Regions from separate parts of the Pseudoalteromonas sp. 20-92 genome, predicted to be linked through region 1. Evidence: predicted binding sites of a transcription regulator. Region 1 holds the regulator's gene; each other region holds the start of a gene.
The links. The regulator sigma-54, encoded in region 1, starts transcription at its own class of promoters, with help from an activator protein. The targets are predictions, from matches to a motif close to GTTGGCACGNNNNTNGNNT.
Positions count from the first base shown of each region.

Region 2: a site for sigma-54 is predicted at 2,402-2,420, ahead of NRL14_RS00820 (EF-hand domain-containing protein). Genes of this name have one in related genera too.
Region 3: a site for sigma-54 is predicted at 2,211-2,229, ahead of NRL14_RS18345 (EF-hand domain-containing protein). Genes of this name have one in related genera too.
Region 4: a site for sigma-54 is predicted at 3,760-3,778, ahead of NRL14_RS16660 (DUF1328 domain-containing protein). Genes of this name have one in related genera too.

Region 1 covers NZ_JANJGQ010000004.1:21,237-27,309, reverse strand. The annotation lists gene rapZ (RNase adapter RapZ) at 1-754, opposite strand, end outside; gene ptsN (PTS IIA-like nitrogen regulatory protein PtsN) at 774-1,226, opposite strand; gene hpf (ribosome hibernation promoting factor) at 1,231-1,518, opposite strand; gene NRL14_RS05340 (RNA polymerase factor sigma-54) at 1,545-3,044, opposite strand; gene lptB (LPS export ABC transporter ATP-binding protein) at 3,114-3,839, opposite strand; gene lptA (lipopolysaccharide transport periplasmic protein LptA) at 3,836-4,378, opposite strand; gene lptC (LPS export ABC transporter periplasmic protein LptC) at 4,368-4,922, opposite strand; gene kdsC (3-deoxy-manno-octulosonate-8-phosphatase KdsC) at 4,919-5,470, opposite strand; gene NRL14_RS05315 (KpsF/GutQ family sugar-phosphate isomerase) at 5,471-6,073, opposite strand, start outside.
Region 2 covers NZ_JANJGQ010000001.1:192,984-199,056, forward strand. The annotation lists gene NRL14_RS00805 (ATP-binding protein) at 1-568, shown strand, start outside; gene NRL14_RS00810 (response regulator) at 608-1,282, shown strand; gene NRL14_RS00815 (PA4780 family RIO1-like protein kinase) at 1,312-2,169, opposite strand; gene NRL14_RS00820 (EF-hand domain-containing protein) at 2,468-2,743, shown strand; gene NRL14_RS00825 (hypothetical protein) at 2,756-3,208, shown strand; gene NRL14_RS00830 (VCBS repeat-containing protein) at 3,297-4,589, opposite strand; gene NRL14_RS00835 (PAS domain S-box protein) at 4,724-6,073, opposite strand, start outside.
Region 3 covers NZ_JANJGQ010000028.1:39,463-45,535, reverse strand. The annotation lists gene trkA (Trk system potassium transporter TrkA) at 1-1,172, shown strand, start outside; gene NRL14_RS18355 (calmodulin) at 1,249-1,464, opposite strand; gene NRL14_RS18350 (calmodulin) at 1,566-1,778, opposite strand; gene NRL14_RS18345 (EF-hand domain-containing protein) at 1,917-2,129, opposite strand; gene NRL14_RS18340 (flagellar brake protein) at 2,597-3,250, opposite strand; gene NRL14_RS18335 (TrkH family potassium uptake protein) at 3,294-4,745, opposite strand; gene NRL14_RS18330 (YigZ family protein) at 4,842-5,456, opposite strand; gene pepQ (Xaa-Pro dipeptidase) at 5,545-6,073, opposite strand, start outside.
Region 4 covers NZ_JANJGQ010000023.1:3,229-9,301, reverse strand. The annotation lists gene NRL14_RS16675 (sodium ion-translocating decarboxylase subunit beta) at 121-1,251, opposite strand; gene oadA (sodium-extruding oxaloacetate decarboxylase subunit alpha) at 1,265-3,046, opposite strand; gene NRL14_RS16665 (OadG family protein) at 3,058-3,300, opposite strand; gene NRL14_RS16660 (DUF1328 domain-containing protein) at 3,819-3,992, shown strand; gene NRL14_RS16655 (hypothetical protein) at 4,050-4,241, shown strand; gene NRL14_RS16650 (hypothetical protein) at 4,752-5,270, shown strand; gene NRL14_RS16645 (hypothetical protein) at 5,488-6,073, opposite strand, start outside.

The DNA.
Region 1 (6,073 bases):
GTTGCCCACCAGTACAACCTATAGCAATAGTTAAGTAGCTACGGTTATTTCGCTCTAAATGTGGCAACCATGTTTGTACAAAAGTTTGAATTTGCCAAGTGAACTTTTGGACAATGCTGTGGCTGGCTAAGTAATCCTTTACGGGTTGGTCTAAGCCATTTAAAGGTTTTAATTCTGGCTCCCAATGTGGGTTCGGTAAAAAGCGTGCATCAAAGACATAATCAGCTTCCTTAGGAATGCCGTGTTTAAAGCCAAATGACTCAAAAGTAACAATGAGTTGTTTATCTTTTTTACCCAGAATTTTTTCACGAATTGATTCAGCAAGTTGATGAACACTTAAATCACTCGTGTCGATCATATAGTCAGCGCGAGTAGTGAGAACATCGAGAAGTTCTTTTTCTTTTTTTATTGCTAAATCAAGAGGTAATGAGTCAACTGATAACGGGTGTAGACGGCGAGTCTCAGAAAAACGTTTAATTAATGTTTGATCCTCACTGTCTAGATAAAACAGAGTCGGTTTAGCAAAGCCAGGTAAGTATTCAAGGATATCGTTAAATTCATCTTGCTCTTTTGGTAAATTACGGACATCAATACTAACTGCAATTTTGTCGTAGTTATCAGATACACTTCTCACTAAAGAAGGTAGCAGATTAATTGGAATATTATCTACGCAATAATAACCTAAATCTTCAACTACGCGTAAAGCAACCGATTTTCCAGAACCGGAACGGCCACTTATGATAATTAATTCCATTTATCACCCATTATGTTAATTACGATTGTTCTACAATAACTTGATACAGTTCAGTATCTGATTTTGCGCTGCGTAACTGTTTACAAAAATCTTTATTATTTAGTTTATCAGCTATCGTTGCGAGCGTCTTTAAGTGCTGCTGGTTATCGCCATCAGGTACGATGAGTGCAACAAATATATCAACAGGGCGATTATCTATTGCATCAAAATTAATAGGTGTTTCGCTTACTAATACGAGTGCTAAAGGCTCTTCTGCGCCGCTCATTCGCCCGTGAGGGATTGCAATGCCTCTTCCTATACCAGTGCTTCCCAGTTTTTCTCTATTCATTAAGGCGCTGAGAATATCTTGTTGAGAAAGATATGGGAGCTTGTCATGAGCAAGTTGACTGATGAACTCTAAAATTCTTTTTTTACTATTAAAAAGGACCGCAGCTCTGCTGCAGTCCTGGCATATAAGTGAACTTAATTTCATAATATTAGTGTCGAGCAAGCTTCTCTTTGTGTTTAATAACTTGGCGATCGAGCTTGTCAATCAGCGAGTCAATGGCGGCGTACATATCTTGATGTTCAGTAGAGGCAAATAACTCAGCTCCACTTACATGAATCGTTGCCTCAGCTTTTTGGTTTAATTTTTCTATATCAAGAATGACATGAACATTATTAATATGATCTGAGTGTCTTTCTAGCTTCGCAAATTTGGTATTTACATAATCTCTTAATGAATCAGTTACTTCTACGTGACGACCAGTTAAGTTTAGTTGCATAAGCATTACCCTCTTTGTTTAGCGTCTTAAATCAAACTTTTTCGCTGATTTGACGGTGGAATAGCTAGAGATTCGCGATACTTTGCGATTGTACGTCTCGCTACTTTTATTCCTTGCTCAGCTAATATATCTGCAATTTTACTATCACTCAATGGTTTTGCTGAGTTTTCTGCTGCGATTAATTTTTTAATGAGAGCGCGTATTGCTGTTGATGAGCATTCGCCTCCATTTTCAGTACTTACATGGCTTGAGAAAAAATATTTAAGCTCAAAAATACCGCGAGGTGTATGCATATATTTTTGAGTTGTTACGCGTGAAATAGTTGATTCGTGCATTTCGACCATTTCTGCTACATCATTTAAAACCATTGGTTTCATGGCTTCGGGGCCATGCTCAAAAAAACCTTGTTGTTGCTTAACAATACAATTAGTTACTTTTAATAGTGTATCGTTTCTACTTTCTAAACTTTTAATAAACCATTTAGCTTCTTGTAGATGCGAGCGAATAAACTGGCTATCACCACTTGATTTAACGGTGCGTGACATTGCTGCATATTGGCTGTTGACTCTGATTTTAGGCATGCTATCTGGGTTTAGTTCAACAACCCAGCGACCTTTTATTTTTTTCACCGATACATCAGGAATTACATACTCAGATTCTTCTCTAACTATAGTATCCGCCGGTTTTGGGCTAAGAGTATGTATTAAAGTCATTATTTCTTTAAGCTCTTCTTCTTTGAGCTTTGTTTTTTTCATTAATGTACGATAGTCGCGAGCAGCTAATAGATCAATGTGCTCGGTTAAAATCATTTTTGTTTCATTAATATAGGGTGTTTCTTTATCGTATTGGTTCAGCTGAATACATAAGCATTCTTGTAAACTACGTGCTGCAATACCAACAGGGTCAAACAATTGAATTCGTTTTAAAACAGCTTCTATTTCGTCAAGTTCAACTTCGTTGTCTTCTTCGTTCTCTTGATTAAAACTTTCTAAAATTTCTTCGCAGCTCAGCGTTAAAATACCCGAATCATCGACGGCTTCAACAATCGCAATCGCAATCGCTTCATCGGTAGGACTAAAGGGAGTCAGTTGTAGTTGCCACATTAGGTATTCGTGGAGCGTTTCAGTTGAGGAGCCTTGGTATATAGATTCATCTTCAGGCATTGGTCCTGATGATGACGCTGGGGCTGCGCTCATATATTCATCCCAACTAACATCCATAGCCATTTCATCACCTAGCGTATCTTTAGCAAGTGCTTCACCACTGTCTTGCTCATATTCGCTCGGAACATCATCAGCATTTGCGCTAACAGTGACATCGTCGTTATCTGCTTTTTGCTCGTTTTTACCAGCAGAATCTTCGGCGTAATCTTGTTCTTCAACCTCTAATAGGGGGTTGCTGTCGAGTGCTTCTTGTATTTCTTGCTGGAGATCCAATGTACTGAGTTGCAACAGGCGAATTGCTTGTTGCAGCTGTGGAGTCATTGTAAGTTGCTGGCCCATGCGCAGCTGTAATGATTGCCTCATGTATCTCTAACAATCCTTTTATGTTGTTATAATTAATACTAGCAGATGCTTAAAGACATGGCGTAAATGTTACAGCCTAAATTGCTCGCCTAAATAAACATCACGTACTGTTTTATCGTTTAATACGTGTTCTGGAGTGCCTGATGCAATTAACTCACCATGAGAAACTATGTAGGCTTTTTCGCAAACATCAAGAGTTTCTCTTACATTATGGTCGGTAATTAACACACCAATACCACGATTTTTAAGATGTTCAATTATTTTCTTTATATCTAACACTGAAATAGGGTCAACACCAGCAAAAGGCTCATCAAGCAATATAAATTTAGGATCAGCGGCTAGTGCTCGCGCTATTTCAACTCGGCGACGCTCGCCTCCTGATAATGCCATACCTTGGCTATCACGAATGTGCTGAATACTAAATTCATCTAATAAATTGTTAAGTGTGTCTTCTCTTGCTTGCTTATTTAGCTCTTTACGTGTTTCTAAAATAGCCATTAAATTTTGATAAACAGTAAGCTTTCTAAAAATTGATGATTCTTGGGGTAAGTAACCAATGCCTAATCTAGCACGACTATGCATAGGTAAAAGAGTAATATCGTTATCGTCGATAGAAATCTTGCCTTTATCACTAGGTACAAGGCCTACAATCATATAAAACGTTGTGGTTTTACCTGCACCATTAGGGCCAAGTAACCCGACTATGCTGCCAGCCTTTACTTCCAGACCTACATTTTTTACAACTTCGCGGCCTTTATAACTTTTAGCTAATAGTTCTGCTTTTAATGTACTCATGGCTGACCTTTATCGTTTTTTTCTTTTTTAGTCTCAATAGGTACTAAAATAGTATGCACACGATCGGTTGAGTTTTCGTCTTTTTCAGCGCTAATTAATTGCTGTTGCATATCGTAAGTAATACTCTTGGCATTTATTTTTTGACCCGCTTGCGATACTTGTGCATCGCCAATAAGGGTTAAAAATCGTTTAGCTACATCATAACGAACTTCGTTTGCGCTGGCGCTCATTATAGTGCCATCAGTTTGTTTTTCTTCGAAATATGCAGGGCTACCAGTTGCAATTAGTAGCTGTTTATTATCGCCTAATTCATCACGTTTATGTACTTCTAAACGGTCGGCTGTAATACGGCGGTTGCCGTGAATAATCTCAACATTTTTTTCAAAAATTCCGACGTTTTCTTTTAATTGGCCTTCTTGTTTGTCGGCACTTATTGATATTTGATTCGCTGCAGGTTGAATCGCTTGTTCAGCAGCGCTAAGGTTGAAAGCTAGTATAAGTGTCGGAATAATAAGTATTTTTGAAATTTTATTGGTCATAATATATAGTTCGCGTATGGTTAATAAGTTTTATCACTTCAGTTTTTAAATCGGCTTCAAGGCCTTTACCGGTGATCTTTAAATTGGGTCCCGTAACAATAACGGGTTGCTCTGAACGCATCGTGAGTAGTTTTATATCTACTTGAATATTATCCGCATTAATCTTGTCTATCATTGCATTATCAGTAAGATTCTTGGCAACCACGTTACCTTCTAAAATTAATTGTTTTCCTTCATATAACGTTGCTTCGTCTGCATTTATTCGCCATGTTTGTTTTTCGTTATATAAGGTGAAAATGGGCTTTTCAAAAAAGGTAAAGCCTAACTGTTGATATAATTCCATTTTAGCAGCTGTAACTTTATGATTAATTTTACCATTTTCATCATAGGCCGTTTGTTTTAGCTCAATAGCAATATAATCAGGCTTAGCGATAACTTCAGCTTCAACCTGAGCTGTCATATTTGTTTGTGCAAAATAAGGGTACCAAAGCCAAACCATACAGCTGATGAATAAAACGCTTAAAATTATGCGCGCTGTATTCATGAACTAGTACCTTTGCTAGTAAGTGGTTTGTCGTTCTCTAGCATAAGTAAGTCGGTTAGTTCTCTCACTGCGCCAAAACCACCCAGCATCTGTGTCGTGTAATGTGATAAACGCTTGATTAGTGGGTGAGCATCGTTAACTGCAACGGCAAACCCGACTAATTCCATTACCGGCATATCGGGGCCATCATCACCAATGTAGGCAATTTGATCATCACTTAGGTGAAGCTTGTTTTTTAGCTCTTCGTAAGCAATAAGCTTGTTTTCTTGACCTTGATAAATATGTTGTACTGTTAAACTGGTCATACGTTGTTGCACTATCTGCGAATGGCGACCAGTAATAACAGCAACTTCAAAGCCACTGTTTATAAGCGCTTTAATGCCAAAACCATCTTTTGTATTAAATGCTTTGAGCTCTTCACCTTGATTGCCAAGATAAATTCGGCCATCAGAAAATACACCATCAATATCGCATATAAGTAATTTTACTTTTTTAGCACGTGCTTTTGCATCAGCACTCAGCGGTTGATAGAGTTCTTCAAATTGCATTTATAATACTCCTGCTTTTAATAAGTCTTGCATATTTAGTGCGCCAATAGGCTGGTTTTGCTCATTAACAACAATTAAGCCATTTATACGTTTGTGTTCCATTATATTAAGCGCTTCAGCAGCTAAAATATCTTGTGTCGCTGTTGTGCATGACCTAGTCATAACAAGGTCTATTTGTGTTGTATGAATATCTAGTCTTTGCTCTAAAATACGGCGTAAATCACCGTCGGTAAATAATCCCACTAGCTGATTACTTTTATCAACAATGGCTGTCATACCAAGGCCTTTGGCTGACATTTCAATAAGTGCATCTTTTACGGTTTGTGAGACGCTAATAATAGGTGTATTTGCGCCGCTGTGCATAACATCTTTTAAGGTTAGTAATAATCGTTTGCCTAAACTGCCCCCAGGGTGAGAAAGCGCAAAATCATCGGCGGTAAAACCACGAGCTTCTAACAGAGCCACTGCCATCGCATCGCCCATAGCAAGAGTCGCTGTAGTGCTCGCCGTTGGTGCTAACCCTAAAGAGCATGCTTCTTTTTCTACTTTAATGCATACATGTACATTTGCATGTGTTGCCATGGTCGATTTAGTATTGCCTGT
Region 2 (6,073 bases), on a different contig from region 1:
AAATATAAGTTCGGCTAACGATGAAGCTTTGCATTTAAAACGCTTAATAGACGACTTGCATATGCTCAATAGCGCAGAGTTAGGGGGTATGCATTACACTATGCAACCTACTGACATGGCGTTATTATTAAATACTATTGAGCAAAAATATCAGGTTGTGCTTGAACAACATAATATAAAAATTCATTTACTAAATAGCGCTAAACACATAACTGTACAAGCAGATAAAACACGCCTTTTGCAGCTACTCGATAATATTTTAATGAACGCAGTACACTATGCACAATGCTCAACTATTTCATTAACGGCTAGCAATATAAGTATTAAAGGGCAAACCTACTTAGAGCTTATAATTGAAGATAATGGCGTAGGTGTAGAGCAGTCGCATTTATCGCATTTGTTTGAGTATTTATATCGAGTAGATAGTTCGCGTAATCGCCAAGAGGGGGGTTCTGGTTTAGGCTTATCTATTTGCCAGCATATAGTTAAAGGCCATAATGGTGAAATAGCTGCAGAAAAAGCCAGCTTAGGCGGCCTTGCTATTATTATTAGATTGCCAACTATTTAGTTTATAAAAATAAAGTTGAGGTTACTTACAGAGATGCCTATGAGTGAACAAATACTGATTGTGGAAGATGAAGTAAAGCTAGCTAACTTAATGAGTGACTTTTTAAGCAGCCACCACTTTATCACTCATCAAATACATCACGGGAATGAAGTATTACCTTGGCTTGAAATTAACAGCCCGAGTGTAATCTTACTCGACATAATGTTACCAGGCCAAAGTGGCATTGAATTGTGTAAAGCAATCAGGCGCTTTTCAAACGTGCCTATTATTATGGTATCGGCAAGAGTCGAAGAAATAGATAGATTACTTGGACTAGAGTTAGGTGCTGATGACTATATCTGTAAGCCGTTTAGTTATGCTGAGCTGGTGGCACGCGTAAAAGCTATATTAAGGCGATTAAATAACGCAAGTGATGTTACAGAGTCAACAATGAAGCTTGATGAGAGCACCTACAACGTAAAATACAAATCAAGCAGCATAGAGCTAACGAACTTTGAATTTCAGCTATTTAAACCTTTGTTTAACAACCCAAATCGTATTTATTCGCGCGATAGTTTAATGGACACTATGTACGCCGATCAGCGTATTGTGAGCCACCGTACTATTGATAGCCATATTAAAAAGTTGCGTAAAAAACTAGATGAAGTGACACAAACTGAAAGTGTTATTCAGTCTGTTTATGGGGTTGGCTACCGATTTGTGCACCCGCAGTAAGGGGGGGATTAGTGAGCTATGATGATGATCTACTCATCATCGTCAGCATTTTTAATTCGCTCTAAACGGTCAAACTCTTCATATTCTGCCGCTTGGATTTCATCAAGAATAGAATCTACATCTGCAAGTTCGTCGCTGTCTTCAAACTCACCTGTAAGCGTTGAATTAGGCGTTAAATTGGCCTCTTCAAATAGTGCCCACATTTCTTTAGCGTATTGAGTTTTTAGTATGCTTGGCGCAAATTCACCATAGTAGCGGCGTATGTTATTTACATCGCGTGCAAACATAGCTTGTGCACTGTTATTTGCTGAAGCGTTAACTGCTTGCGGTAAATCTATAATTACAGGGCCGTTATTATCTACAAGTACATTAAATTCAGATAAATCACCGTGTATTATACCTGCGCAAAGCATAAGCTTAATGTAATGTATCATGAGTTTATACTGCTCAATCGCTTGCTCTTCACTAAAAACGACATGTCCTAGTTGAGGAGCTACGTTACCATCCTCGTCCGACACGAGCTCCATAAGCAGCACGCCATCAATACAAAAGTAAGTATCAGGTACACGTACACCCACACCGGCTAAACGAGATAGCGCATCCACTTCGGCATTTTGCCAAATCTCTTCTTCTAATTGACGGCCATAGCTAGAGCGTTTGCCCATAGCACGGGCTTGGCGTCCACCACGTACTTTTCGGCCTTCTTGGTATTGTGCCGCTTTTTTAAAGCTACGTTTAACGGCATCTTTATACACTTTTGCACAGCGTATGTGTTCACCACAACGCACAATAAATACATCGGCTTCTTTGCCGCTCATTAGTCGGCTTATAACTTCGTCAATAAGGCCATCATCAACAAGAGGTTGTAGGCGTTTAGGTATTTTCACAGATTGCCTGCTAAGTAGGGTTGGTTATTAATCATTATTTATGAAAGTGCTCTGTATTTGTTTGTTTAATTGGCTCAAGCAGTATATCAGCTTTGAGAATTAAGGGCAGTAACGCAACTGCTCGTCAGTTATTAATCGTATTATTTTATTAGCTTATATATTGATTGCAATGCAATCAACCATAACTTTTTAAATTAATTTTTTTATCAAAATAATTTACTACTTCCCTATTGTTTGCACATTGTTTGCGTTTTTAAAGCGTAATCTTAATTTAATTCTTAAATACGAGGTTATTACTATGAAGCATTTTTCAACACTTGCCACTGTGGCAATATTATCTATTGCTTTTTCAGCTAATGTAGCTGCACGAGGGGGTGACAATCCTCCTGAAAGACCTGATTTTTCAACTATTGATACTGATGGCGATGGTGTAATTAGCTTTGAAGAGTTTAGTGCTAAAAAACCACCGCACGGCGATGCACAAACAATTTTTGATTCTATAGATGCCGATGGTAATGGCGAAATTAGTGAACAAGAGCTTAGCGATCATAAACCACCTCGTCGTGAACGTTGAAAGGGTACTAAAATGATTAATAGTATTAACAGCAGTTCTGCCAGTTTGATGTCGCAACAAAGCAGCCAAACAGCAAAGCTAACAACAGAGCAAAGCGATTTTATTAAAGAAACGCTTGCACAGTTTGATGCAGAAAACTTAACTAGCGACGATGCGCAAAGTATTCAAGCGGCGTTTAAAGAGCAAGGTATTGCACCCACTAAAGAGCTTGCTGATTTAATGGGCGAACTTGAATTTGATGCTAAAAGTATTGGTGATGCAGGACGGGCAGAAGGCCAGCGTCCGCCACCGCCGCAAAACTCATTAGAATCAGTCGATACAGATGAAGTAGTCAGCTATTTAGATGAGCTATTAACTGAGTATTCAAATCAGTTGTCAGATGAAGATAAAGAATTAATCCTTGCATCAGTGCAAGAGAAATTTGGTTTAAGTGAAGGTGATTCACTGCTAAACGTAACTGCTTAAGTGTTATTACTTAGAGTAAAGCTGACTGTTACTCGCAGGTTTAAGTCAAAAAGCCCAACGGTTAATTCAGTTGGGCGTTTTTATTGGTTTAATTTAACCGTGTTTCTATTTTGCTGGTGCCATCTTCTTCGGTAAATTTAAATACAAAATCTTTTTTACCATCTTGGTTTATATCAACTAACAGAATATCTTTGTTATTTTTAGGCAGCGTTAATTTTAATTTCTTACGTTTTTTATTTAGCAGTGAATCTTGCTCTCCGTAATAAATATACAGTGTTTTTTTACTGTATTTGTATACCGCGTCAATATAGCTGTCGCCGTTAATATCGCCTAAATAGAGCGCTGGTTTGGAATCATTGCCGTTCATTCCCACTTCCATTTCTAAATCAAGTTCGATACTCGATTTATTGGCAAATGAGCCGTCGGGTTGCTGTTTATAAAGATTCATTTCTACATCTACATCAGTACTGCCACCGCCCAATGCCATAGACGCGATAGTACCTAAGCCAATATCTAAATCCATTTTTTGTAAATCAATTAAGCCATCATTATTAAAATCAGTTTTGAGTAATAACTCACTAGGGCCCTGTGTTTCAAATAAGGTAATGGGCGTACTAGTAAAACCTTTAGCGCTCCCTAGGTATAAAGTATGTGCTATTTTTATATCTAACGAATCCATACCTTGCGTAGGCTTAAACTGCCTGGTTGTAAAATCTAGAAATCCGTCGTTATTAATATCAATAATTTGCTTTATTTTGCGAGTTTCACCATTACTTAGTTCGCCTAACTCGATGTCAAAGTCAATTGAGGTAAGCTTTTGCTCAAAGCCCTCTGAATTAGCAAGGAGTACATCTGCTCCAAAGTCGTTTGAAAATACTAGGTCGTTTAAGCCGTCGTGGTTAAAATCAATAACGACGGGTTTATTGTTAATGTTAACTTCTAGAGAAAGCCCTTTTCCTGAAAAGCTGCCGTCTTTGTTTTGAACATATAAGGTGCTGCTTGTTAAATTAGGGATAAAAATATCACTTAAGCCATCGTTATTGGCATCAAAAACAAAATCAATTTTCTCAAACTCATCTACTTTTAATGTATTAAGCACTGATTCATAAGTAAACAATAATGTTGTTTTATCGCTATTGGTTTTATAAACCCCGTCGTTTGCTAAAATTAGTGCTTGTTTGGTATCGGCATTGGCAAGTGTTGCTACATCAAAACCAATCGCATTATTGGGTAGGGTAAGTTGAATGCTTTTTGCGCTTAGTAAATTGATGCTCTCAAGCTGCTTTAGGGTCTTGTTATATGCAAATACAGTTGCGGAGTCGGTTGTAATTAGTGCTTGTGTTGTTTGTATTGCTAGTTTTTGTGCTGATACAAGGCACATAGCGTTATTATTATTTTATTCATTCGTTAATCCTTTAAATTAACGAGCAATATAGTATTGCTCAAGATTAATTTATAGTACCAACGACTAATTTTAGAACAACTAAATATATGTAAGAAAATGTGGTTGAATGTCTATTTTACAGAGTGAGGAAGCCACTTTAAAAGCTTTTCAAATAAAATATCTTGGGCAATTGGTTTTGATATATAGTCATCCATTCCGGAATCTAAACATTTAGTTTTATCACCGGTCATAGCATTCGCTGTCATTGCTATGATTGTAATGGCGTTTGCTTTATCTCTTGCTTCATTATTTCTAATTAAAGTTGTTGCCTGATATCCGTCCATAACAGGCATCTGGCAATCCATTAAAATAAGAGAGTATGGCTCAATAGTATTTTTTTGATCTAAGTAATCAAGTACCTCTTTACCATTGGTCGCAATATCTACAACACTAATTCCCATCTTTTTCAATGTTGTTGCGGCGACAATCTGATTAATTTGATTATCTTCAGCTAATAAAATACGTATATCTTCACGCCATACAATATCATTCGGCCCAAGTGGTTTTTCGGTTATGGTACAAGTTTGGGTATTTTCACTATGTAAAGTGTTTCTCTCGGGTAAGCATTTTGTAAGAAGGTTAAAAATATCTTTAGTTGTCATCGGTTTTGGAAAGTAAGCAGTAAAACCATTTTGTTTATAGTGTTCATTAGTTTCAAACTGATCTATTGTGGTCATCAATACAAGGTTTGCTGTACTGAGAAGATTTAGATCATTAATCGTTTTACCGAGTGTTAATCCGTTACTGTCGCTAAGTTTTGTATCAATAATTACAATGTCGAAAGGATGAGCATGTTGGGTATAAAATTGCTCGTAAGTATTTAGCGCAATTTTTGCTGATGAGCTTATTGTTACGATTGCTCCCCATTGTGTAAGCTGCTTTTGAAGTACGTTAGCTTGGCTTTTGTTACTGCACGCTATTTGTATGTTAATTCCAGTAATATCTATAGGAGGCATTACTTTTTCTGTTTTTTTACCTTTCTTTAAAGTGATATCAAAAATAAAGTTACTCCCTTTATTTTCGTCCGACTTTACCTCTACTTCACCTTGCATCAAATTGCAGAGTTTTTTAACGATGGCTAACCCTAATCCTGTCCCGCCGTATTTCCGTGTTGTTGAAGAATCTACTTGTGAAAATGATTTAAATAACTTGGCTTGTTGCTCTACTGGAATGCCTATTCCGGTATCCTTCACTTGGCAGTTAAAGCGTATTTCATTCCCATTAGTGGGAATTAATTTAGCAATAATTTGCACTTCCCCTACATGGGTAAATTTAAGGGCGTTATTAACAAGATTTGTTAATATTTGTCTGAGTCGTCCAGAATCTCCAATAACGAAAGGGTATTTGATATCTGTAATATCTAAAATAAGTTCAATACCTTTACTATATGCTTGAGCTGCGACTGTTTCTAAAAAATCTCC
Region 3 (6,073 bases), on a different contig from region 1:
TTATTGCAGTAACCAGTTCAGATGAAGTAAACATGGTTGCATGCCAAGTGGCGTACAGTATTTTTAAAACGCCCACTAAAATTGCCCGTATTCGCTCAGAGCAATATTTAAAATACCGCGAGAAACTTTTTCAGAACGACGACTTGCCAATCGATCATTACATTGCCCCAGAAGCACTCGTGACCAAGTACATTCGTCGCTTAATCGACTACCCTGGCGCATTACAGGTATTGCAGTTTGCCGATGGCATGCTCTCGTTAGTTGCAGTGAAAGCCTATTATGGCGGTTTACTCGTCGGTTATGCATTGTCTGCACTTAAAGAACACATCCCTAATGTAGAAACCCGTGTTGCCGCTATTTACCGCCAAGGTAAAGCAATCAAACCACTAGGTACAACGGTCATTGAAGCCGATGACGAAGTATTTTTTATTGCCGCTACAAAACATATACGCGCAGTAATGAACGAACTACAAAAACTTGAACGTTCTTACAAAAAAATTATGATTGCGGGTGGCGGTAATATTGGCGCGGGCCTTGCCCGCTCACTTGAAAAAAACCACACAGTTAAATTAATTGAGCGTAGCAAAGAGCGTGCTGAGCAACTCTCAGAAATGCTAGATAACACAGTTGTATTTTGTGGTGACGCATCAGATCAAGAATTACTCTCAGAAGAGCATATTGATCAAGTTGATGTATTTATTGCCGTAACCAATGACGATGAAGCAAATATTATGTCAGCCATGCTTGCAAAACGTATGGGCGCACAAAAAACAATGGTACTTATTCAGCGTGGTGCTTACGTTGATTTAGTACAAGGGGGAGAAATAGACATTGCCATATCTCCTCAACAAGCCACCATTTCGGCATTACTAACACATGTACGTCGTGGCGACATTGTTAACGTCTACTCATTACGCAAAGGTGCAGCAGAGGCGATTGAAGCGGTAGCCCATGGTGATGAGAATACATCAAAGGTGGTTGGCCGTGCTATTGCAGATATAAAACTTCCTGCAGGTACAACGATTGGGGCAATTGTACGAAATGACGACGTACTCATTGCTCATGACGACACCATTATTATGTCAGGCGATCACGTTATTATGTTTTTAATCGATAAAAAACACATTAATGTGGTAGAAAAACTATTTCAGGTAAGTGCTATATTTTTGTAGTCTTATGACGTATAAAAAGCCGCTGGCGAAGGCGGCTTTAATCGTTGATAATCGCGTGTTAATTATCATTTTAGAGTTACTGTACTTTTGCAAACTCTTCTTTAGAAAGCTCACCATTCCCGTCAGTGTCTAAGTCATCAAATAATTTCACTAACTGCGCGTTAACTTGCGCTTCTTGCTTGGTGATAACCCCGTCACTATCGATATCAAAAGAGGCAAAATCAACGGCGGCATACGCAGCTGACGACGATGCTAAAATGATGACGGCCAGTGTTGTGTTTAATGTTTTCATAATAATTTCCTAAATAATAAAGAGGAAGTCCTTTTCAAAGATCCCTGACTGTGAAAAATGTTTAATCTGAAAAAAGATTAATTAACCTGAACTCTGGTTAACTAGTAATTAGCGAACTCTTCTTTAGAAAGCTCACCGCTACCGTCGGTATCTAGCTCGATAAATTCAGCCATTAAATCGGTGTCGACTGCCGCTTCACTTGGGCTAATTGTGCCGCTACCATCTATATCAAGGCTATTAAAGTCTGATGCTGCAAATACAACTGAAGAAGACGCTATAGCTATAAGTGCCAGTGCTTTATTTAAATGTTTCATAGTTTAATCCTTCAATGTTCTATCAAAAAAATTGCTTCGTTTAGCTTAAACGTAATTTTTCACTTCCTTGTTACCCTCTTTCGTAAGCTCCTTGCCTACTTAGGTTGTCTTTGGCAACTCAGGATAAATACTTGTTAATTAAGCTTCTGAAAATTCTTCTTTTGATAACTCACCATTTTGGTCAGTATCAAGTTCTGAGAACATGCTCATTAACTTTGCATCTACTGATGCTTCTGCTTGGCTAATTGTGCCACTGCCGTCTACATCAAGTGTATCAAAGTCTGTTGCAGCAAAAGCGGCTGAAGAAGATGCTAATGCAATAAGTGCTAGTGCTTTATTAATGCGTTTCATAATATGTATCCTTCAAATTTATGTGTGTGCGATTAAGGTGTCTTACTTTAAATCACGCTTAAGTTCAGTACACCATGACTATTACAACTTAGGTGCCAACTTTTAAAAGTTATTATTTTTCATGTGGTTAACAATAAAAAATCGTAATATGGATAAATTTCAAGTGCTTTCCTGTTGCTTTTTAGCAACACAGCGATATGGAAAAAACAAAATAGACAATAAAAACAAGAGGTTAATTTAGATTAAAAAACCACAAATTATGAATTTAGATATTTTAAATGAGGTTTAAAGCAAAAATTCAGCTTTATTTTGGTTGGGTTTATTACATGAAATTAGATTATGGTAATCTTTTATTATTTTAAGCTACTGTTTTATATTATTTATTTAATTATTAAAAATAATAACCAAATAATTTTCATCTATAAAGCAGGCAATCGCTATTTTGTTGCAAAATAGCGAAATCTCTTTTAACCGACTTCGAATTCGAGCATGGAGGGATCAATAAAGTGCTCTTTCATAAAGGTATTCATTTCATCTTCACTGGCTAATAGTTTAATACCACATCTGATCCCCGCATCATGCTCTTTAACGCTACACACTTCGCCTTCAAAATTTTGCGCACTGCTATCTAGCATAATAGTACATTGCATATCTTTTATACTTTCAAGCTCTTTATTACTTCTAACATCAAACATAACTCCCGTTAATGAGATATCTTTAATAACACCTTCGAGTACTCTGTCGTCACTTAGTTTTAGCTTTGCAGGTAATAAAGTAGGGATACGCGTTTGCGAACGCAAACTAAATAACTGAACCTGTTCAGGAAAGTTTATAAAAATAAGCCGAGCCGGATGAGAAGAAATAGACATAATTTTCTGACGAAACGCAATTACTTTCCCACCGCTGCCTTCTATTAAAGCCCTCACGACAACGGTTATACCGTCACGTAAATAATCACTTGCCGCAGGTAAGCGTTTTGAGCTTGGATAATTTAAAATGATAAATTTATCATCAAGTAATCCCACCATCTCAGTCTTAATGCGTTTACTACTGGTAGGCGTTAAAATTTCTAGGTCGACCAAGCTGCCAATAATTATATTATTAAGATTGCTTATTGGCATATTCTCTCCCTTGTAATGTATTTTTTAAATAAAACAGTTAGCTTTATCCACGCCAAAACGTTGGCGTAAATAACACAAGTAAAGTAAATATTTCTAACCGGCCAAACACCATCGCAATAGTAAGCAACCATTTAGCGCCATCAGTTATCGCGCCATAATGCGATGCTACATCACCCAAACCTGGACCTAAATTATTTAAACAAGCAGCAGTGGCAGAGAACGCCGTTATGTTATCCATACCCGTGCCCATAAGCGCTAGCATAATAATAATAAACACCAGCGCATAAGCAGAGAAAAAACCCCACACAGCTTCTACCACTTTATCTGGCAACGCCTTTCGACCCAACTTAATTGAATATATAGCACGAGGATGCACCAAACGATTAAGCTCACGCACGCCCTGCAAATAAAGTAAAAATACGCGAACGACCTTCATACCACCACCGGTAGAGCCTGCACAGCCACCAATAAAGCTCGAAAATATAAGTAAAATAGGTAAAAACAAAGGCCATGTTGAAAAGTTATCAGTAGCAAAACCTGCCGTTGTACTCATTGATACTGCTTGGAATAAAGCCTGATCGAGGGTTTCGTCGCCATTAGCATATATTTCATTTGACGAAAGCACCGTAAAACAAATAACTACAAGTGCAAGCTGAATGCATAGGAAAACTTTAAATTCAGGGTCACGTAAATAAACTCTTACGTTTCGGCTCGATACAGCGGCATAATGTAGCGAAAAATTAATTGCAGCAATAATTAAAAAGAATACACAAATAAAGTTAATGACAGGGCTATCAAAGTGACCTATCGATGCGTCATAAGTAGAAAAGCCGCCTATCGCCACTGTAGAAAATGCATGGCAGATAGCATCAAACCAGCTCATTCCTGCCGCCCAATAAGCGAGCATACATGTCAACGTAAGCGACACATAAATGTACCAAAGATGCTTAGCTGTATCAGCAATCCGTGGAGTCATTTTTGAATCTTTTACCGGGCCTGGAATTTCAGCGCGGTACAACTGCATACCACCCACGCCTAACATAGGCAGTATAGCGACGGCGAGTACGATTATACCCATACCGCCAAACCACTGGAGTTGCTGGCGATAAAACAACACCGATTTGGGTAAATACTCAATACCGGTAAGCACTGTAGCGCCTGTGGTTGTTAAGCCAGAAAATGCTTCAAATACCGCATCAGCGAGCGATAAATTCGGTTCTTGTAAAAATATAAGCGGTAACGATGCAAATGCCCCAAGTACCAACCAAAACAAAACAACAATTAAAAAGCCTTCACGTGCTTTTAAGTCACCATTTTCATGACGGTTTGGGTAATAAGCCATCATGCCAATAACAACACTAAAGATAAATGCTAAAACAAAAGGAACACCACCACCGTCTTTATATATTAAAGACACCAGTGCTGGGGGCACCATGGTAATACTAAACAGCGCAACGAGTTGGCCAAGAATTTTTATGATGGTACGAAATTGCATTTAGCTTATCGCTTTTATTATTAGTAAATTCAGGTTGAGTAGTATCAACCAAATTAAATAGAGTGAATATGCATTACATGCAATTTGTGTAGGTTATTACTCTTTAATCGTTAACTCAACTGCGCCGTGACTTAAATCAAAAATATCTTTGATTGCTTGCTGCGCTTCGCGGCTATCTATTGTAATCACCCATTCAATATTAGCAGTAAATTGCTTATCAATATTAAGCACTTGATACTTTGTTTTTAATAACTGCTCAATCGCGCCTTGCATGCTGTACTCGCTACTCCCTGTAATTTCAACACTGGGAACTTTAAGCACTGTTTGCAACTTCACTAACGCATTGTTTAGTGAGCCACCATAAGCACGTACTAGTCCGCCAGTGCCTAATTTTATGCCGCCAAAGTAACGTGTGACGACAGCTGTGATTTCGCCAAGGCCTGAACCCACCAGCACATTTAACATAGGCTTTCCTGCAGTGCCATTTGGTTCACCATCGTCCGAAAAACCATAAACATGGCTGCCACCGGGGTTGCCTGCCACATGTGCCCAACAGTTATGACGCGCATCGCTATACTTTTCTTCAATGCTTTTAATAAATGCTTTAGCTGAATTTAAATCGGGGGTGTGTGCAATGTGAACTATAAACGTACTTTTTTTAATTTCTTCTTGATGAAAAACGTCAGCAGCAGGGTATTTATATTCAGACATATTTTAAACTTGTAAAAAGGGGGCCAAAAGGCCCCTTTAAATAATGTACGTATTTTAACGTGTATAAACTAATTGGTGTTAACTAGAATTAATCGAGCACTAAATCTCGTGTCATATTTTCTAGGCTATCTTCGTGAACAATAATGTTATCTTCAATACGAATGCCGCCAAATGGTTTAAATGACTCTACCTTTTCCCAGTTAATAAACTGCTTATTATCGGTTTGTGCTAAATCACCAAGCAGTGAATCAATAAAGTATAAACCAGGCTCAATAGTAAACACTTGGTTTTTTTCGATCAGGCGAGTACAACGCAAGAACGGATGCCCTTCAGGCGATGGTTGATGTGTGCCCTTTTCGTCACTCATAAAACCGCCCATATCATGCACTTGTAAACCAAGGTGATGCCCTAGTCCATGCGGGAAGAAAGTAGAGGTAATTTTACGCTCAACAATTTCTGTCGCGGGTAGGTTAACAATTTTAAAGTCACTGAGTATTTGTGCGATACGGTTATGGCATTCAACGTGTAAATCACCATAAAGCATACCCGGCTTTAAACCTTTACCTAACTCGATTTGTTGAACTGTCATCGCTTGTACAAGCTCAGCAAACTCACCT
Region 4 (6,073 bases), on a different contig from region 1:
GCGAAGAACATCCACTTTAAACAAAAATACAGAAACAAGAAACTATTAACGACGAGAAATAAAAGCAAAAAAAAGCGCAGTAAACTGCGCTAAATCATTTATTAACTACCACTTTAATTATTAGCCAACAAGTGCTAATAAAATACCCGCAGCAACGGCACTACCAAGTACACCTGCTACGTTTGGTCCCATTGCATGCATAAGTAAAAAGTTATGAGGGTTACTTTCAAGGCCCACTTTATTAACTACTCGTGCCGCCATTGGCACAGCCGATACACCTGCCGCCCCAATTAATGGATTTATAGGCGTTTTAGATATTCGATTAAGTCCTTTTGCCATAAATACGCCAGATGCAGTACCAATTGCAAAAGCCAGTGCGCCAAGCACTAAAATACCAATCGTCTCAACAGTTAAAAACTTATCTGCAGCAAGCTTTGAACCTACAGCTAAGCCTAAAAATATAGTTGTAACATTGATGATTTCGTTTTGAGCACTGTTACTTAATCTATCAACAACACCCGACTCCCGCATTAAGTTACCTAAACAAAACATACCTACAAGCGGTATAGCAGCCGGTAAAAACATTGCCGTTAAACTAAGTACCATAAGGGGGAAAATAATCTTTTCCTTTTTAGATACCTTACGTAATTCAGGCATCTTAATTTGGCGCTCTTCTGGTGTCGTTAACGCACGCATAATTGGTGGCTGAATAATTGGCACAAGTGCCATGTATGAATATGCAGCTACCGCTATTGCGCCTAGTAAATCAGGTGCCAGTTTTGATGCTAAAAATATTGCCGTTGGCCCATCGGCACCACCTATAATGGCAATAGCTGAGGCATCTTGTAAGGTAAACTCAAAACCTGGTACATAGTTAAGTAATATAGCGCCAAACAATGTAGCAAAAATACCAAACTGTGCAGCCGCACCTAATAACAACATACGTGGGTTTGCAATAAGCGCGCTAAAGTCAGTCAGCGCCCCCACTCCCATAAATATCAACAGCGGAAAAATCCCCGTATCAATACCCACATAATAAACGTAGTACAAAAGCCCACCTGGGTCTGACAAACCTGCCACTGGTACATTTGTTAAAATTGCACCAAAACCAATAGGTAGTAATAATAGTGGTTCAAAGCCTTTAGCTATCGCTAAAAACAGTAATAAACACCCTACCGCAATCATTATTAACGATGGGATTGTAAAGTTAGCAATGCCTGTCGCATTCCAGAGGTTTAAAATACCGTCCATCCTCTATTTACTCCTAAGCTAATGCAATCATAGCGTCGCCGGTAGTTACAGCATCGCCTTCACTAACTAACACTTCAGCAATTGTTCCGGTATGCGTAGCGCGTATTTCAGTTTCCATTTTCATGGCTTCCATAATAATCACTACATCACCTTCGTTAACAACTTGCCCAGCTTTTACCTTAATCTTAAAAATATTACCGGCTAGAGGCGCGTTAAGTGTTTCACCTGATGCAACCGAAGCAGACTGAGGCATATGCTCAGAGTCTTTTAATGTTACTTCTTTAAGTTCACCACCTTGCGCTACTACTACGTCATAAACTTTACCATCTACTTTTACGCTGTATTGCTCAGCCTTCACTTTGTTACTATTTGAAACTGATTTAGAAGGTGCTTTACTGCTTTTATCTTCAATAGAAGGGACTGGTTCAAATGCATCTGGGTTATTGCGATTTTTAATAAACTTCAAACCAACTTGCGGAAATAACGCATAAGTTAATACGTCATCAATTTGATCATCAGCCAGTGTTAAGCCTTGCTCTTGCGCTTCTTTTAATAACTCAGCTTCAAGCGTTGCAAGCTCAGGTGCAATGTTATCTGCAGGGCGACAAGTAATAACTTCTGCTCCATCAAGCACACGCTCTTGTAGCTCTTTATTCATTGGTGCTGGTGTTAAGCCATATTCACCTTTTAATACGCCAGCAGTTTCTTTAGTAATTGTTTTATAACGCTCGCCTGTTAGCACATTAAGTACCGCTTGAGTGCCTACAATTTGCGACGTTGGTGTTACTAAAGGTAAAAAACCAAGATCTTCACGTACACGTGGGATCTCAAGTAAAACCTCATTAAGCTTATCGGCTGCGCCTTGCTCTTTAAGTTGGTTTTCCATGTTTGTAAGCATGCCACCAGGTACTTGAGCTAGTAAAATACGCCCATCAACCCCTTTTAAGCTACCTTCAAATGCCGCATATTTTTTACGCACATCTCTAAAGTAAGCAGCAATTTCTTCTAGGTGGTTTAAATCAAGCTCAGTATCACGCTCAGTCCCTTCAACTATCGATACGATAGTTTCAGTTGCAGAATGTCCATATGTCATACTCATTGATGAAATAGCGGTATCGAGCATATCAATGCCTGCATCAATCGCTTTTTGGTAAGTAGCAGTACTTAAACCTGTTGTAGCGTGGCACTGCATAGCAATAGGAACCGATACGGTTTCTTTAAGTGCTTTAATTAGTTTTTCAGCATCGTAAGGCTTTAATAAGCCCGCCATATCTTTAATACAAATTGAATGACAGCCTAAATCTTCTAATTGCTTAGCAAGAGTCAGCCACATATCAAGTGTATGAACTGGGCTAACTGTGTACGAAATAGTACCTTGAGCGTGCGCGCCTACTTTTATAGCCGCTTTAATCGCTGTTTCTAGGTTACGTACATCATTCATTGCATCAAATATACGAAATACGTCAACGCCATTTTTATGTGCGCGTTCTACAAATTTTTCAACTACGTCATCAGCGTAATGGCGGTAGCCTAATAGGTTTTGACCGCGTAATAGCATTTGCTGTTTAGTATTAGGCATCGCTTTTTTAAGCGCACGAATACGCTCCCACGGATCTTCGCCTAAATAACGAATACACGAATCAAATGTAGCACCGCCCCACGATTCAATAGACCAATAACCTGCATCATCTAACTTGCTAGCAATCGGTAGCATATCGTCTAAACGCATACGTGTTGCGAGCAATGATTGGTGCGCATCGCGTAATACCAATTCTGTTAATTTTAATTTAGCCATGTGTGTGCCCCTTATTTATTATTTGATTTGTACTGAGCAATGGCAGCACTAATAGCAGCGATGTGCTCATTAGGCACACCTTGAGATTTAAAAGACGGTGATTTAGCTGGTGATGCTTCTGGTTCGCTATAGCGCGTCACCAAATTAGACATAAGCGTTACTGCACCAATTAATATCGACAGAAATACAAACACCCCAACCATACCAGTAAGCATTAAGCTACCAGCCGTTGTGAGTAGAGCACCTATATCCATTTTTCTCCCCCTTGAAACCCATATCGAAAATAAAAAATCGATTTAATTAAATATTTATTCACTGGATAATAACAAAACTAATTATTTTGTCTACTCCTTGTAAATTGGTAAAACCAATTAAACTATAATCAACATAAAACTCAACTAATTTACATACCAGAACCTTGCAATCACGCAGCCTACAATAGTTACAGGAAATAATGACTATAGCTAATAGTTATATATAAGTTGTTAATTAACTATCCGGTTAAATAAAAAAAACATGAAAAATCATAGGAAACACAAAAACAAAGGATAAATTGTTAATTGGTCTTACCAAAACAAATGTATTTAGTGAATATTTACCAGCAATGTGTAACGGTGTGAATAACTTACATAGCAAAGCGTAAAAGTTACTAATCAACTAATTACCCAAAACACACAAAAAACATAAGTGCATGATATTAAACAACAATACACTTTGGCATGTAACTGGCATTAGTTATTGTGAGCAAAATTTATAAACCAAGGAGAAAACAATGTTACGCTGGACAATCACATTTTTAGTTATTGCTTTAATCGCTGCAGTGTTAGGTTTTGGTGGCATCGCAGGTGCCGCAGCTGGTATAGCAAAAATTATATTTTTTATCTTTTTAGTACTTTTAGTGATTTCATTAGTTTCAGGTGCACTACGTGGTAAATCACCCAGGTAGATAACCCATAGGACTAACAAACACTTATACTTAATTAACATTACAAGGAATTACATTATGAATTCAACAACTGTAAAAGCAGCACTAATCGGTCTATTCGCAAGTTTTTTCATCATGGGTTGTGAAGACAATCATGCAGAAGACGCAGGTGAACGTATTGACGAAGCAGTAACTGACGTGCAAAACAAAGTAGAAGATGCATGTGAAAATGTTAAAGAAGGCGTAAACGCTGAAGAAACTAATTGTTAATTCTTCTTTTACTAAAAAAGCGGCTCTCAAGAGCCGTTTTTTTGCCTGTTTATAAGTATCGAACAACTTCCCCCATTTTAGCTAATGAGTCAAACCGCACTGATACCAATCCGTAATAATACTTAATCAATTTGAAGGATTAAATCAGACACCAACTTCGTTAAAAATCTCTGATATAGAACAACTAAATAACGAAATTTTTACCTTGTTACCAACACGGTTTTCTTACCTCAAAATAATTGATTGATCAACTACTAACGCACCGCCGCATCGTAAAATCCATAGATATAACTATGAAACATGGATTGGCGCAATGTTAGGTGAGAGTATGGCTACAGATAAGACAGTGTTCTTAAATAAGCTTAGAAATACAAAAATGCTTATTAGAACAGGCATGTTACCTGCTAGAATATTTGAAAAAAAGGATGAGTTATGGAAAGGGATCTAGTAATTTTCAAAATACATAAGCCATCAAAAACATACGACATAATCGACCTCACGACTGTTTCTATGGCAAAGCAAATTGCTAAAGAAAAAGAGAGCAGTTTTAACGAGGCAGTGAAAATAGCTATGGATGATTTCCCAAGAGGGAAAGCTAAAATATTAGACGTTGTAGAAAATGGGTTTAACTGTAAAGTTGAGAAAGAAGCTGAGCAACAAGACTATGATATAAACTTATTTTCGAGTTACTTGGTGTTAAATAAAAAAGCTTACACGGCCATAGGTAATCATTTACAAGGCTGCGGGGAATTTGTTCCATTGAATTGTGAGAAAGAATTATTTTTATTCAACCCACTAATTTTTGAAGAAGAAGAAGAAGATAAAGATTTGACGGAAAAAGCTTATCTAGATGGATTTGAAGATGGTCTAAAATCTCTGGCCTTTAAGTCCGATCTAAATCTAATTTTTAAGTCGAGCATACAAGGTGGTAAATCAATTTACTGTAATGCCGCATTTAAAACTCTTGTGAAAGAAAATAATTTAACTGGGATTACTTTCAATAGTGACTTACTTAGCATTTTTGCATAGCAGCCTCTAAACGCAGCTTTATAATTCGGAATGCCCTCACTCACGACTATAAAAAGTATCCTTGAAATATTAAGCCTTTGCCAACTAACGTTAATATGTATTAACGTTAGTTGGGCCTCAAAGGAATTAACAGGGAAGAGCTATTCTCCTGACTTTGATAAATATTCAAACTAATTAGCAAGTCAATTTTAAGTAAGCATGCATGGCAATTATTAATTTAACTAGGTAGCGAAAGCCTGACACCAATAATTATTAAGTCTATAACAATAAAAATAGCTAAAATTAAGTACACAACTAAGTGAAATTTAGCCTCTTCACTTTTACATTTAGCGTCATCATAGCTGGGACTATCAAATAATTGATTAAGTTCTACTTCACAGAGCATATTTTTATATCGGCTATAAAGCTCATCTTTTTGCTTTTGATGAAAAATAACTTTTTTGTTTAATTCGCTCTCTACTAAGTTTGTATATACTAGTGCCACGATAAAAAATGCTAACGAAATATAACAAAAAAGGTCTATCGCTGAATCAAAATTACTCCTAGACATTCCTCTGATAGCAACCAAAGTCACTATATAAGATAGTATGGCTACTAAGTTAACTTTATTTGAATTGTAGTAAGAGTCGTATGATTCAGACATTTTATTACTAAGGCCAAATATAAAATCTACAACCTTATTTTTTATCTCAAAATATTGTTTTACATTGTCTTCTTGATACAACTGGTGGTTGGACTCTATTGCGTATATAGTTTCTTGTGAAAAAGCATTTCCTAATTCAGTAAAGCCATTAGTCGTAAAT